DNA from 3 places in the Jeotgalibacillus haloalkalitolerans genome. Region 1 is predicted to be linked to each of the others. Evidence: a T-box and tRNA genes for the amino acid it is inferred to sense, from the RefSeq annotation. Region 1 holds a T-box; the other regions hold tRNA genes.
The links. The T-box of region 1 lies ahead of argS (arginine--tRNA ligase). A T-box ahead of a tRNA ligase gene usually reads a tRNA of that ligase, here a tRNA-Arg.
Positions count from the first base shown of each region.

Region 2: it has a tRNA-Arg gene. The T-box ahead of argS (arginine--tRNA ligase) is inferred to sense a tRNA for this amino acid. The anticodon was not compared.
Region 3: it has a tRNA-Arg gene. The T-box ahead of argS (arginine--tRNA ligase) is inferred to sense a tRNA for this amino acid. The anticodon was not compared.

Region 1 is NZ_JAXQNN010000001.1:185,875-190,415, reverse strand. Features, by position in the region: gene UFB30_RS00950 (DUF1349 domain-containing protein) at 1-212, opposite strand, end outside; gene argS (arginine--tRNA ligase) at 290-1,978, opposite strand; T-box leader at 2,027-2,239, opposite strand; gene rbsB (ribose ABC transporter substrate-binding protein RbsB) at 2,396-3,331, opposite strand; gene UFB30_RS00935 (ABC transporter permease subunit) at 3,365-4,297, opposite strand; gene UFB30_RS00930 (sugar ABC transporter ATP-binding protein) at 4,299-4,541, opposite strand, start outside.
Region 2 is NZ_JAXQNN010000007.1:15,722-20,262, forward strand. Features, by position in the region: gene whiA (DNA-binding protein WhiA) at 1-603, shown strand, start outside; gene UFB30_RS14885 (HPr family phosphocarrier protein) at 621-878, shown strand; partial or broken gene clpP (ATP-dependent Clp endopeptidase proteolytic subunit ClpP) at 1,418-2,023, opposite strand; tRNA gene UFB30_RS14895 (tRNA-Arg) at 2,245-2,316, shown strand; gene UFB30_RS14900 (glutaredoxin family protein) at 2,621-2,860, shown strand; gene UFB30_RS14905 (sugar-binding transcriptional regulator) at 3,040-4,065, shown strand; gene gap (type I glyceraldehyde-3-phosphate dehydrogenase) at 4,122-4,541, shown strand, end outside.
Region 3 is NZ_JAXQNN010000002.1:793,265-797,805, reverse strand. Features, by position in the region: gene racE (glutamate racemase) at 1-688, shown strand, start outside; gene rph (ribonuclease PH) at 819-1,574, shown strand; gene UFB30_RS09085 (XTP/dITP diphosphatase) at 1,571-2,155, shown strand; gene UFB30_RS09080 (metallophosphoesterase) at 2,165-2,674, shown strand; tRNA gene UFB30_RS09075 (tRNA-Arg) at 2,848-2,921, shown strand; gene UFB30_RS09070 (RNA polymerase sigma factor) at 3,640-4,197, shown strand; gene UFB30_RS09065 (hypothetical protein) at 4,469-4,541, shown strand, end outside.

The DNA of each region.
Region 1 (4,541 bases):
TCAAAAGTATGTTCAGGTTTCACCTTGAATGAGCCGGTGCAGCGGAACTCTTCTGACGGAATTCGTTTAAGTAAAGCATGTCCAGTCATCCGGTTGAACTGATAGTGTGTATTTCTCCAGAAGTCAGTGTCTCCCTGCGTGTGAAAAATAAGTCTGTCATTCTGCTCTTCGATTTTCTGCGGCTTGTTCATCCACTGATAATTGTTCCACATATGGATCCTCCTATAGCTCAAACTTTTACACTGATTATTATAATCAGTCTGCCGCTGTTTCGCATATTTGAATCCTTTTACATCTCTTCAGGTGCCTCCAGCCCAAGTAAATACATACCTTCTTTTAAGACAATCTGTACAGCATGAACCAGCGACAGCTTCTCCTGTCTTCCCTCAACCGCATCCAGAATCCGCACGTTTCCGTAGTACTGATTAAACGACTTTGCCAGTTCAAGTACATATTTCGCAATCTGTGAAGGGTCATTCCCTTCAAATGCACGCGTCACAGCTTCCGGGAAGCCCATCAGACATTTGACCACAGCCCATGCAGTGTCATCTGAGAACATCAGCTGGGCAGCATTTACGCGATATGAAGCTTTTCTGAGAATGGAAGACGCACGCGCATGCGTGTACTGAACATAAGGACCTGTCTCTCCTTCAAACTTCAGCATGGCATCCAGCGAAAATTCCACATCGTTTAAACGGTGATTCTTCAAGTCATGAAAGATAACAGCACCCGTCCCGACCTGATGTGCAACCCGCTCCTGATCAGGAAGGGAAGGATTTTTATCTGCAATATTCTGCTGCGCCAGACTTACCGCTTCCTTCAGCACTTCCTCAAGCAGCACGACTTTTCCTTTCCGCGTCGACATCTTCTTGCCATCCTTCAGCATCATGCCAAACGGAACATGCTTCAACCCCTGACTCCACTCATAGCCCATCTTTTCAAGAACGAGAAACAGCTGTTTAAAATGCAGCGTCTGCTCATTGCCAACCACATATAATGACCGCTCCGATCCATAAATCTCGTGACGATAAATCGCCGCTGCCAGATCGCGCGTCGCGTAAAGCGTTGTACCGTCCTTCTTTTTAATGAGACACGGCGGCATTCCCTCAGCTGTCTGCACCACAAGCGCACCGTCAGACTCCTCTAAAAGCTTTTTCTCCTCAAGCAGCTGCACAACCCGGTCCATCTTATCGTTATAAAAAGCCTCCCCCTGCGTTGAATCAAACGTGACACCAAGCAGCTCGTAAATACTGTTAAACTCCTTCAGCGATTCATCTCTGAACCATTCCCACAGAGCGTGCGCCTCCTGGTCACCATCCTCAAGCCGCTTGAACCACAGCCGCCCCTCATCAATGAGAGATGGATCACGTTCCGCCTCATCATGAAACTGAACATACAGCTTCAGCAGCTCCTTAATCGGCTTTTCACGAATCTTCTCTTCATTTCCCCAAAGCTTGTAGGCAGCAATCAGCTTGCCAAACTGCGTACCCCAGTCACCCAAATGGTTAATTCGTACAACTTCAAATCCATTTTTCTCCGCAATCCGGGCAAGCGAGTGACCAATGACAGTTGAACGCAGGTGTCCCATGGAAAAGGGTTTTGCAATATTCGGCGAGGAGAAATCGATCGTAATGACTTCCCCATTTCCATGATTCATCGTGCCATAATGATCTTTCGCTTGAATCACTTCAGCAACCACTGAACCCGAAACTTCCGTCTGATCTAAAAAGACATTTACATATCCGCCAACCGCTTCCACCTTTTCAAAAAGAGGCGGCAGCTCAAGCTTTTCAGCAAGGTCACTGGCGATCTGGTTTGGTGCCTTCCGAAAAATCTTCGCAAGCTCAAAGCATGGAAAAGCAAAATCACCCATCTCCGTAAATTTCGGCTTTTCAATCAGCTGATACACCTTTTCCTGATCCAGCTGATCTCTCAGCTGCTGATATAAAGCTTCTGCAAATAACGATTGATAGTCCATCAACATTCCTCCTCCAAATAAAAAACGCCCATCTCTTCTCCATACAGGAAAAGAGACGGGCGTCTGATTCGTCCGCGGTACCACTCTCATTGTTTTCACAACCACTCAAATTGATAACGGGGTTCTCCCCGGCAGCTCCTACTCCTGTTTCAGACCTGCATCTCAAAAGTGCGCTTCACTCCCTGCTTCACAACCGGGCTCCCACCATCCCCGGCTCGCTTCACATCCACAGCAAGCTACTCTCTTTGTCATTGACGTTTGTTTTTACCTATTATAGCCATTTGACGGGGGAATACAATAGTTAATTTAATTGATGCTTTATTCGATTGGATAAAATCCCCATAATGATACACTAACCTCCGTCCCCCTGTATCAAAAACCCCTCACATCTAAAAGAATGTGAGGGGCTTAAATCATTTACTGCGTCACAAGCTCAAGCTCAACCGGCACAAACTCTTCTACCGTCTCGCCATCAAGTACTGCCTGTGCTGTATCAATCGCACTTATACCGATTTCATCCGGCTTCTGTGCGACTGTTGCTGCCATTGTACCAGCTTCTACAGCTGCCACAGCGTCATCTGTCGCATCAAAGCCGACTACCATGACATCTGACATGCCTGCCGCTTCAAGTGCTTCTACAGCACCAAGTGCCATCTCATCATTGTGGGCAAATACTGCATCAAATTCCGCACCGCTCTGAATGATGTTTTCCATAACAGAAAGTCCTTCTGCACGATCAAAGTTTGCTGTCTGGTTCGCAACTACTTCAATGTCGCTTTCTGCAATCACTTCGTTGAACCCTTCTCCACGCTCACGTGCTGCTGAAGATCCTGAAATCCCTTCAAGCTCTACAACATTACCTGATCCGCCAAGCTCTTCGATAATAAAGTTCCCTGCAAGACGTCCGCCTTCAACGTTATCAGAGGCAATATGTGTAACCACTTCTCCACCTTCAGCGCTTCTGTCTACTGTAATCACCGGAATATCAGCATTGTTCGCTGATTCAATCGCTGATGCAACTGCTGCAGAATCGGTTGGGTTCACAAGAATGATGTCTACTCCCTGCTGAATCAGGTCTTCAATATCACTGGCCTGTTTTGCCGGGTCATCCTGAGCATCGACAACTGTAATATCCATACCAGCTTCTTCTGCCTGTGCTTCTGCACCTTCCGCAAGTGTCACAAAGAACGGGTTGTTTAAAGTTGAAATAGAAAATCCAATTGTGCCTGCTCCTTCACTGCCACCTTCATCGCTTCCTGTATCTTCACTTTCAGAGCCTGGTGAATCCAGAGAACATGCAGCCAAAACCAGTGACATCATCAGCATCAACGTTAAAAATAATCTTTTCTTCAATTTCAAACACTCCTTTTGATATAGTTTTATAAATTAAGCAGCTTTCTTCCGATCCAGCAGGACTGCCAGCAGAATCACGCCGCCTTTTACCACCTGTTGATAAAAAGAAGATACATTCATTAAATTAAGTCCGTTGTTGAGGACACCGATGATCAGTGCACCGATTAAAGTGCCGACAATCCATCCGCGACCGCCAGTCAGACTTGTCCCGCCTAATACAACAGCAGCAATCGCATCTAGTTCATATGCAGTACCGGCTGTCGGTTGAGCTGAGTTCAAACGGGATGTGAGGATAATTCCCGCAAGCACGCTCAGCACACCTGTTAACGTATAGACGCCGATTTTAATCCGGTCTACATTTAACCCGGCAAGTCTTGATGCCTCTTCATTACCGCCGACTGAATAAACACCGCGTCCAAATGTCGTTTTCTTTAAAATGAACCATAGAACACCAAAAGCTAAAAACATCGTAACGACGGGGAACGGAATCCCGAAAATATACCCTTTACCAATCATCTGAAATGAAAATGCATCAGACAATCCTGTTACCGGACGACCTTCTGTATACACAAGCGTCAGCCCGCGGTAAATGGTCATGGTTGCCAGTGTTGCAATAAACGGTGCAACCTTACCTTTTGTGATAATAATCCCGTTAAAGGCACCCATTGCTGCTCCGATCAATAAGCCGATTAAAATGGCCAGAATCGGATCAAAACCTGATGTCATCGCACCTGCAGTAAGTGCTGCACCAAGTGCCAGCATCGAACCTACTGACAGGTCAATCCCGCCAGTCAAAATAACAAATGTCATCCCAAATGCAATTAATGCATTAATTGATACCTGTCTTAAAATATTCAGGATATTGTTAAGGTCAAGGAAGTTCGGACTTAAAATGGATAGCACGACTACGATCAGTAACAATCCAAGGAAAGGACCGATTTTTTGGATAATACCTGAGTTTTTCAATTTACTCTCCTCCTGTTGCTGCTGTCATAATTTTTTCCTGATCCGCATCAGCCCGGTTCATGATTGCAGTCACTTTCCCCTCATGCATCACAAGGATACGGTCTGACATCCCGAGGATTTCAGGAAGCTCTGATGACACCATAATGATAGACACACCTCTTGCCGTCAGATCATTCATAATCTGATAAATCTCTTTCTTCGCACCGACATCAACCCCTCTGGTCGGTTCATCAAGAATCAGTAC
Region 2 (4,541 bases), on a different contig from region 1:
GCAATGATCGGTAAGAAATGCTGTCAGCGCGCATACTTAAGAGGCGCATTCCTGGCTGGCGGCTCAGTCAATAACCCGGAAACTTCATCCTACCACCTCGAAATCTTCACACTTTATGAAGAGCATAACGATTCACTTGCAAATCTGATGAATCAATTTGATCTGAATGGTAAGACGATTGAGCGTAAAAAAGGCTTTATCACTTATTTAAAAGAAGCTGAAAAAATCACTGAATTTTTCAGCCTGATCGGAGCTCATCAGGCGCTTCTCCGATTTGAAGATGTGCGCATTGTAAGAGATATGAGAAACTCAGTGAACCGTCTTGTGAATTGTGAAACAGCAAACCTGAATAAAACGATTGGAGCGGCACTCAGACAGGTTGAGAATATCCGCTTTATCGAAAGAACTGCAGGGCTTGGTATCCTGCCGGACAAGCTGAGGGAAATCGCTGAACTCAGAGTCGCGTATCAGGACGTTACGTTAAAAGAACTTGGAGAAATGGTCTCCGGCGGAGCTGTCAGCAAGTCCGGGATTAATCACCGCTTAAGAAAAATAGATCAGATCGCTGAAAAGTTGCGTAAAGGTGAAATGGTAAGAAATTAAGTTCAGGAGGAGATCAGATGCAGCAAAAAGAAGTGACAGTCAGGTTGAAAAGTGGATTGCAGGCACGCCCTGCATCCATGTTTGTTCAGGAAGCTACAAAGTTTAAATCCGACGTGTATATCGAAAAAGAAAACAAAAAGGTGAATGCAAAAAGCATTATGGGCTTAATGAGCCTAGCACTTGGATCAGGTGAAAGCTTTACATTGATCACAGATGGTACAGATGAAGAAGCAGCAATGCAAACGCTTGCCGCATACGTAGAAGAAGAGAATTAAACAGAGTCCCTTTCGGCTGATACCTGGGAGGGATTTTTATTTTGGCGGGGGAACTGATACGGGGTGAATGCTACAAGTTGTGGCGGAATAGCTACATCCTCGCCGGTGATTACGACAACAATCCGGGTGTATCGGTACAAGCTGAGCACGAATTGCTGCAACCCAGCCATGGAAAGCTACAATTTCTATAAGATCATAGCAGAGCTGGTAAGCCTTCCTTCGCCCTGAATGCACTTGGGAAACAGTCTTTTGATTTCTTAAAGGCATCAAGAGCGTGTGGTGCAACAACTTTGAAGTGGAAAGAAAAATTGAAATGAAGTGATTGCGACAATTCCAACGATGATTGCTACCCCCGAGGAGAAGATATAGACAACTTCCCGGGTGTATCGCTACAAGCTGAGGGCGGATTGCTACAAGTTAAGCACTGATTGCTGCAACTCACCGATGTGACACAATGCATTTTCAAACAAAAAATTGCATCTCAAACAAAAAAACCGGCCTCCCAAAACAGGAAGCCGGTTTCTCATATTCATATCTGATTATTTACCTTCTTCAGCAAGCTTGTTTCGGTCCATGATCTGATCAACAAGACCATATTCAAGTGCGCGTTCAGCTGTCATGAAGTTATCACGGTCAGTATCTTTTGCGATTGTTTCGAAGTCCTGACCAGTACGCTCAGCAAGAATTTTGTTCAGCTTTTCGCGAAGGAACAGGATGCGTTTTGCAGCAATATCGATTTCAGTTGCCTGACCCTGAGCGCCGCCAAGTGGCTGGTGGATCATTACTTCTGCGTTAGGCAGTGCATAGCGGTGACCTTTTTCACCTGCAGCAAGCAGGAATGCACCCATTGATGCTGCCATACCGATACAGATCGTGTGCACTTTTGGCTTAATGAACTGCATTGTATCGTAGATTGCCATACCCGCTGTGATGCTTCCGCCCGGGCTGTTGATGTATAGGTAGATGTCTTTGTCCGGATTGTCAGCTTCTAAGAATAGTAGCTGAGATACGATTGAGTTCGCAACGTTATCGTCAATTGCGCTTCCAAGCATAACAATACGGTCTTTCAGTAAACGTGAATAAATGTCATATGCACGCTCACCGCGGTTAGTCTGTTCAATAACTGTAGGAATTAAATTCATTGAAAAATCCTCCTTTAACGATCTAGTGGTGGTGTTGCAACAATATGTACTGTCATCTTACAATGAAGGTCAAATAAGGTCAAACGAAATGACTTATTCTTTCTTCCTTTCATCATACCCATCTGAACGCCTGATTAACAAGTCTAAACCATCTTCTTTATATTAATATTCGGCTTGCATTCCGAAAACTCCTTTATTATAATAGAAAAGCATTGTTAAAACGTGCCCTCGTAGTTTAATGGATATGACGCAAGATTCCGGTTCTTGAGATAGGGGTTCGATTCCCTTCGAGGGCGTACATAACAGCCGATCACTGAATGCAGTGGTCGGTTTTTTCTATATTAATGGATTTGTTAAAATTGGCTGTTGATTGCAGCGAGAGGGTGACGCTTTCCGGACCGTTTTTTGCCCTGTCCTTGAGTCCGCATGCTTCGCCTGGGTTTCACACTTCCCTTTCTGCAAGACCGCAACCTGCAGCGAGAATCACCAGCTGTACAAGAACAACAATGAATTTTTTCAAATTAATTTATAGGATCTGTACATTTTCCAATCAATTTATATTCATTTATAATAGTTGCATCAATGAATGAGGTGAATCAAATGATCGTACATTTTTACACCCGCAAAAACTGCGGTCTATGTGAAGAAGGTAAATTAATGCTCGAGCTCGCACAGGAAGACCATGGCTTTATAATAGAAGAGCGTGATATTGATACGTCTGATGAATGGACGGAAAAGTATGGGCTGATGATTCCGGTAGTGGAAGTTGACGGTGAAATCATCAATGCAGGCAATATTGACTTTGTGACAATAAGTAAACGTTTTCAAAAAAAGTCTTGACTTTATTTCTTGAAACGTTCTAAGAACCTTGCTATGATTAGAGGCGTAGCAGGGATCTTTTTTTTGCACCTGATGGGACATAATATGTCTACGCGGGACAAAAAACGACCAGAGACACTTCGATGTCGGGATAATTTGCCGGGCCTTGAAGTGATGTTTCACTGAAAAGGAGCTTTGATATGGCAAATATAATTGACATCCAAAAGCGTCTGGTACCTGACCTGCTAGATGAGATTCAACTGAAGTACCAGGTTTTGAGGTCAGTCAGGTTCTTGCAGCCTGTTGGCAGAAGAAGTCTTGCACAGTCTCTTGGTATGACTGAGCGGGTATTAAGGAAAGAGGTTGAGCAGTTAAAAGCTCAGGATCTGCTTCACATTCATTCATCAGGAATGAGCCTGACAAAGGATGGGTTGGAAATCCTTATTCCGCTTGAACGCATGATCAATGAGATATCGGGTATAACCTTAATGGAGCATTCCTTAAAGGAAATGCTGAAAGTCAAAGAGGTTATGATTGTACCCGGTGACAGCGACGATTCGCCATGGGTGAAGGAAGAGCTTGGACGGGCAGCAATTCAGAGTATGAAGCCTTATGTCGGCACTGACACAGTGATTGCAGTGACCGGTGGTACCACAATGTCTGCAGTAGCAGGCATGCTGACACCTGACTTTGCCACTCCTGAAACATTATTTGTTCCGGCACGTGGCGGCATTGGTGAGGATGTTCAGAACCAGGCGAATACGATCTGCTCGACAATGGCACTTAAATCCGGTGCGAGGCACAGAGTTCTATATGTGCCGGATCAGGTCAGCCGTGAAGTGTATGAATCGATCATGAAAGAACCTGCGATAAAAGAAGTGATGTCACTCATTACTTCAGCAGATATTGTTCTTCACGGAATCGGTGATGCATTTACAATGGCAAAGCGCCGCAGCACAACAGAAGAACATTTTCAGACCATATCTTCCGGACAGGCTGTAGGTGAAGCATTTGGTTATTATTTTGATGTGGAAGGTAACATTGTCCACAAGGTAAAAACCATCGGGCTTCAGCTGAAAGACCTGAGCAATGTACCTAACGTATTTGCCGTAGCCGGAGGTCATTCGAAGGCACAGGCAATCCGCGCTTATTTTAAAGGCGCACCAGAGACTTCTTCGACGCTGATTACAGACGAAGGAGCAGCGAAAGAGCTTTTGAAAGGGTAAGACCTTTTAAAATATAAAAAAGCACCATCCCCAAACATTCTAAGGAGGAATTATTCATGACAGTGAAAATTGGAATTAACGGATTTGGACGTATCGGACGTAACGTATACCGTGCAGCACTTAACAACCCGGAAGTAGAGGTTGTAGCAGTAAACGACCTTACTGATGCTAATATGCTTGCACACCTTCTACAGTATGACTCAGTTCACGGAAAGCTTGATCAGAAAGTAGAAGTTGATGGCGACGACAACCTTCTTGTTGACGGACACAAAGTAAAAGTACTTGCTGAACGTGATCCTGCAAACCTTCCATGGGGCGAGCTTGGCGTTGAGATCGTAATCGAATCAACTGGTATCTTCACTAAAGGTGAAGCTGCTGCTAAGCACCTTGAAGGTGGAGCGAAGAAAGTAATCATCTCTGCACCAGCTAACGGCGAAGACCTTACAGTGGTAATGGGTGTTAACGAAGACAAGTAT
Region 3 (4,541 bases), on a different contig from region 1:
ACGCTGCCCATATGGTCCAAGACCTGAAGAAGAGGTCAGAAGATTCACGTGGGAAATGGCTGAGTTTCTTTACAGACAGGACATCAAAATGCTGGTGATTGCCTGCAATACAGCAACTGCAGCTGCACTTGAAGAAATCAGAACCGCTTTTGACATTCCGGTCATCGGGGTCATCTCACCAGGTGCACGCTCAGCGATCAAATATACTAAAAATAACTGTGTAGGTATTCTTGGTACTGCCGGGACGATCAAAAGCAGGGCTTATGAAAAAGTGCTCTGCAGTTTAAAAGAGAGTATTCAGACATACCCTAAGGCGTGTCCGAAGTTTGTGCCGCTTGTTGAAAGTGGAGAGTATAACAGTTCAATGGCGAAAAAAATTGTTGCAGAAACACTGAGTGATATGAGGCATCATCCGATTGATACACTGATTCTCGGATGTACACATTATCCTTTGCTGCAGCCATTAATTGAACAGTATATGGGGCCGTCAGTAAAAGTCATCAGCTCAGGTGACGAAACTGCCAGAGAAGTCAGTGCGATCCTGTCCTACCGTGGGGAGTTAAATGCCCGCCATGAAAGACAGCAGCACCTCTATTACACAACAGGTTCTCCTGTTATATTTGGACAAGTTGCAAGGGAATGGATGAACGATCCTTCCCTGGTGGTGGAATCCGTAAAATTGCCGTGAGCTGATCACGGCTTTTATCGTTAAAATATAAATTTGTAAAGAGTAATTGATGCATACACGCAGCTGATGATTTATATATAAATCATCAGCCGGCTATTTAAAGTCAACATAAAAGATGGAGTGAATAAATGTGAGACCTGATGGAAGAGCTGCCTCAGACATGAGGCAAATAATGATAGAGAAAAATTATCTGATGCACCCTGAAGGATCTGTGCTTGTTTCCTTTGGTGACACTAAAGTCATCTGTACTGCAAGTGTTGAAGACAGAGTGCCGCCTTTTATGAGAGGTCAGGGAAAGGGCTGGATTACAGCTGAGTATGCGATGCTGCCCAGAGCGACCGGACAGCGGACAATCCGTGAATCCTCTAAAGGGAAAGTCAGTGGGCGTACGATGGAAATTCAGCGTTTAATTGGACGGGCATTACGTGCAGTTGTAGACCTTGATGCACTTGGAGAAAGAACGGTATGGATTGACTGTGATGTGATTCAGGCGGATGGCGGGACCCGTACTGCTTCAATTTCAGGTGCTTTTGCCGCGATGTCGCTTGCGATAGAGAAACTGGCTCAGGAAAAAGAACTTCCTTTATTTCCTGTAAAGGACTTTCTTGCAGCTGTGTCAGCAGGGATCAATTCAGGTGGTGAGCCAATCCTTGATTTGAACTATGCTGAAGATAGTACAGCAGATGTTGATATGAATATTGTTATGACAGGTAAGGGTGAGTTTGTAGAGCTTCAGGGCACAGGGGAAGAAGCTTCATTTACGCATCAGGAGCTGCTTGATATGCTGAGTATCGGACGTGCGGGAATCGAACGCATTATTGATGAACAGAAATCAATTCTTGGTGAAGAATTAACTGCTAGGATTGTGAGTGATGTAAAATCATGAAGAAGATCATCATCGCCACTAACAATCAAGGTAAAGCAAAGGATTTTGAAAAGCTGCTGAATCCGCTCGGCTATGAAGTTAAAACGCTTGCTGATTATCCGGCACTGGAGGAAGTTGAAGAAACAGGCGTGACATTTGCTGAGAATGCTGCTTTAAAAGCTGAGACAATCTCACAGCAGCTGGGTGTCAGTGTGATTGCAGATGACAGCGGATTAATCGTTGATGCGCTTGACGGGGAACCAGGCGTTTTTTCTGCGCGGTATGCCGGTGCTGAAAAGGATGATCAGAAAAATATCGAAAAAGTGCTATTAAAGCTTCAAGGTGTACCTGATGACAAAAGAACCGCCCGTTTTCACTGTACCCTCGCACTTGCTGAACCGGGGGAAGAAACCTTATTGTTTACAGGAGAAGCTGAAGGGTATATAACTGCAAAACCAAGTGGTGAAAATGGCTTCGGATATGACCCTATCTTTTATACTGAGGTATACCAAAAAACGTTTGCAGAGCTGACAGCTGATGAAAAAAATCAAATCAGCCACCGGGCAAACGCGCTCAGAAAATTACAATCACAGTTTCAGTGAGGTGATCTGATGAAGTTGTTAGTTGTAAGTGATAATCATGGTGATGAACAGATTATCAAGGACGTAAGGAAACACTGGGAAAATAAAGTGGATTACATGTTCCATGCCGGAGATTCAGAGCTTCCGTTTGACTCGGGGGCGATGGAACCATTTGTGAAAGTAAGAGGCAATTGTGATTTTGACTCGTCATATCCTGAGAATGAAGTCGTGGATTGCGGAGATATTAAGGTATTTATAACCCACGGTCATCTTTATGGAATCAAATCCTCATTAGACAGAATCCGTTACAAAGCAGATGAAAACAACGCTGATCTTATTATCTTTGGACACTCCCATCAGCTTGGAGCGGAAATGCTAGACCGTAAGCTGTTTCTGAATCCCGGTAGCACCAGGCTGCCGCGTGACCGCAATGAGCCGACATATGCAGTGGTCAGTATTGAAAATCTTCAGGTTGAAATCGTGTTTTATACAAATGAGCATGATAAACTATTATCATGGAATGGTTCATTTAATGACTGAATGATCAAGAGGAGTACCGTTCTGCCTGTATAACAATCAGAACGGTACAACCTTAAATCAGGTATCATTTTAAGTCATTTAAAATATTTTAAAATAATATTTGAAAATGCGTTGACTTTTAATCAAAGTATTTATATAATAATAATTGTCCTTAACACGACGGACTACATAATGTCCCAGTAGCTCAGCTGGATAGAGCAACAGCCTTCTAAGCTGTCGGTCGGGCGTTCGAATCGCTCCTGGGACGCTACCATTTAATCGTAATAACGGGTTGACAATCGTTAACCAAAAAACTTCCTGCATTGCAAAATGTGGGAAGTTTTTTTATTTAATAAAAGTGAATTTGTCAAAAGGGCATTTTTATAAAATGTGTGGTTAGCATGAAAGCTTTCACAGACTGCAAAAGCAATTTATTTCTGTTTGTCAGATCGTTTACCAAAAAATTACTAAGGGTAATTTTTGGTTAGGTGATGGCTTATGTTCTTTTCCCAACTAAAAAAGTACTAATTACAAATGTTTCTTCACTCTTGAAGATTAAAAGATGAAAATTTCTCATTAATCACATGAAAATTTTCCCAATTAACAAGCGACAGCGTTCGACCAGACTGATATAAGAGTTGAGTTATATTGAAAAGAACAAACGTACGGTCCGTAAAGATATTAATCTGCCTGATCTGAGCCTGTATAAAAACCGCATAAGCATGGCGAAGTCCATACATAGCTTTAACACAAGATTAGTGAGTATGCGGTTACTTCACCAGTCAAATTGAGTTAAAATAGCGGCGTTCTTCTAACCAGAAGGGCGTCGTTTTTCTGTAATCAGCGGTTAGATAGCTTTTCGGGAGATGTATCTTTTATCACTTTTTAACAAATTTTATTAAAAGATATAAAAATTACAAATTTTCTCCGCGTTTTCCGTTGAGCCGTGAAATAAATACATAAAAATAAAAGGAGGCGTTCTGATCATGTGTCACATTAAAAACTTAATAACGCAATATCAAAAAACCGGTTGCGAATTATACTTTAACGAAATCTATGGAATTTTCGCCGGCAAGGTTTTCAATTTTGCCCGTAAGCAGACGCGCCAACGACGGCTTGTGTGGCAGGATGTTGAATCTGAAGCAAACGAGGTATTTTACAAAGCAGTCGTTACGTATGATGAAAGAATTGGCGAATTTGAGCCTTTCCTGTTCCTCATGCTGCGCCGGCATATCGCAAATATCGGCATCAGGTCACTTACCTATCAAAGCTACATTGAACGATATTCGCATAGTGTAAGAACATCAACCGGTAATGAACCGGAAATGATTGCAATAAAAAAAGAGCAGCGCCAACTGCTCAATGAACTGACCGCGAATGCTACCGACCCAAGCCGACAAGCTTTGATAGCATTCGCAAAGTCCTACTCATTCCGAAAAGCCGCCAAGCAACTCGGAACGTCTGATAAAACGGTTAAGAATCGTATAGAAAAAATAGCAGCTGCCCGCCGCCACATTTTACTAAACGACTATTTGACCGCTTAACCATGAGCATATGACATGCTCTCAGGAATAGCTCAAGTTATTTGAAGCTTATCCCATATTTCATTATACACGGACAAATACATTTTTAAACTGCTTGAAAAATAAAACATTAAAAAACGGCTTTTGACTTACAAACATATATTCGTATAGATAGAGTAATAGCCGGCTGCTATGAAAACTGCAAATAAAAGAGAAAAAGTGATAGAAAGCAGCCGGTTTTCACCTCGTGAAAGGATCGTTTCACTATAAAAAACTTACTGGAGGTAGCATGATGAACGGGAAACTGCAGGAAGAAATTAAAAACCTTTCAGAAGAAATTCATAAGCTTGATCGCTGGGCTGTGA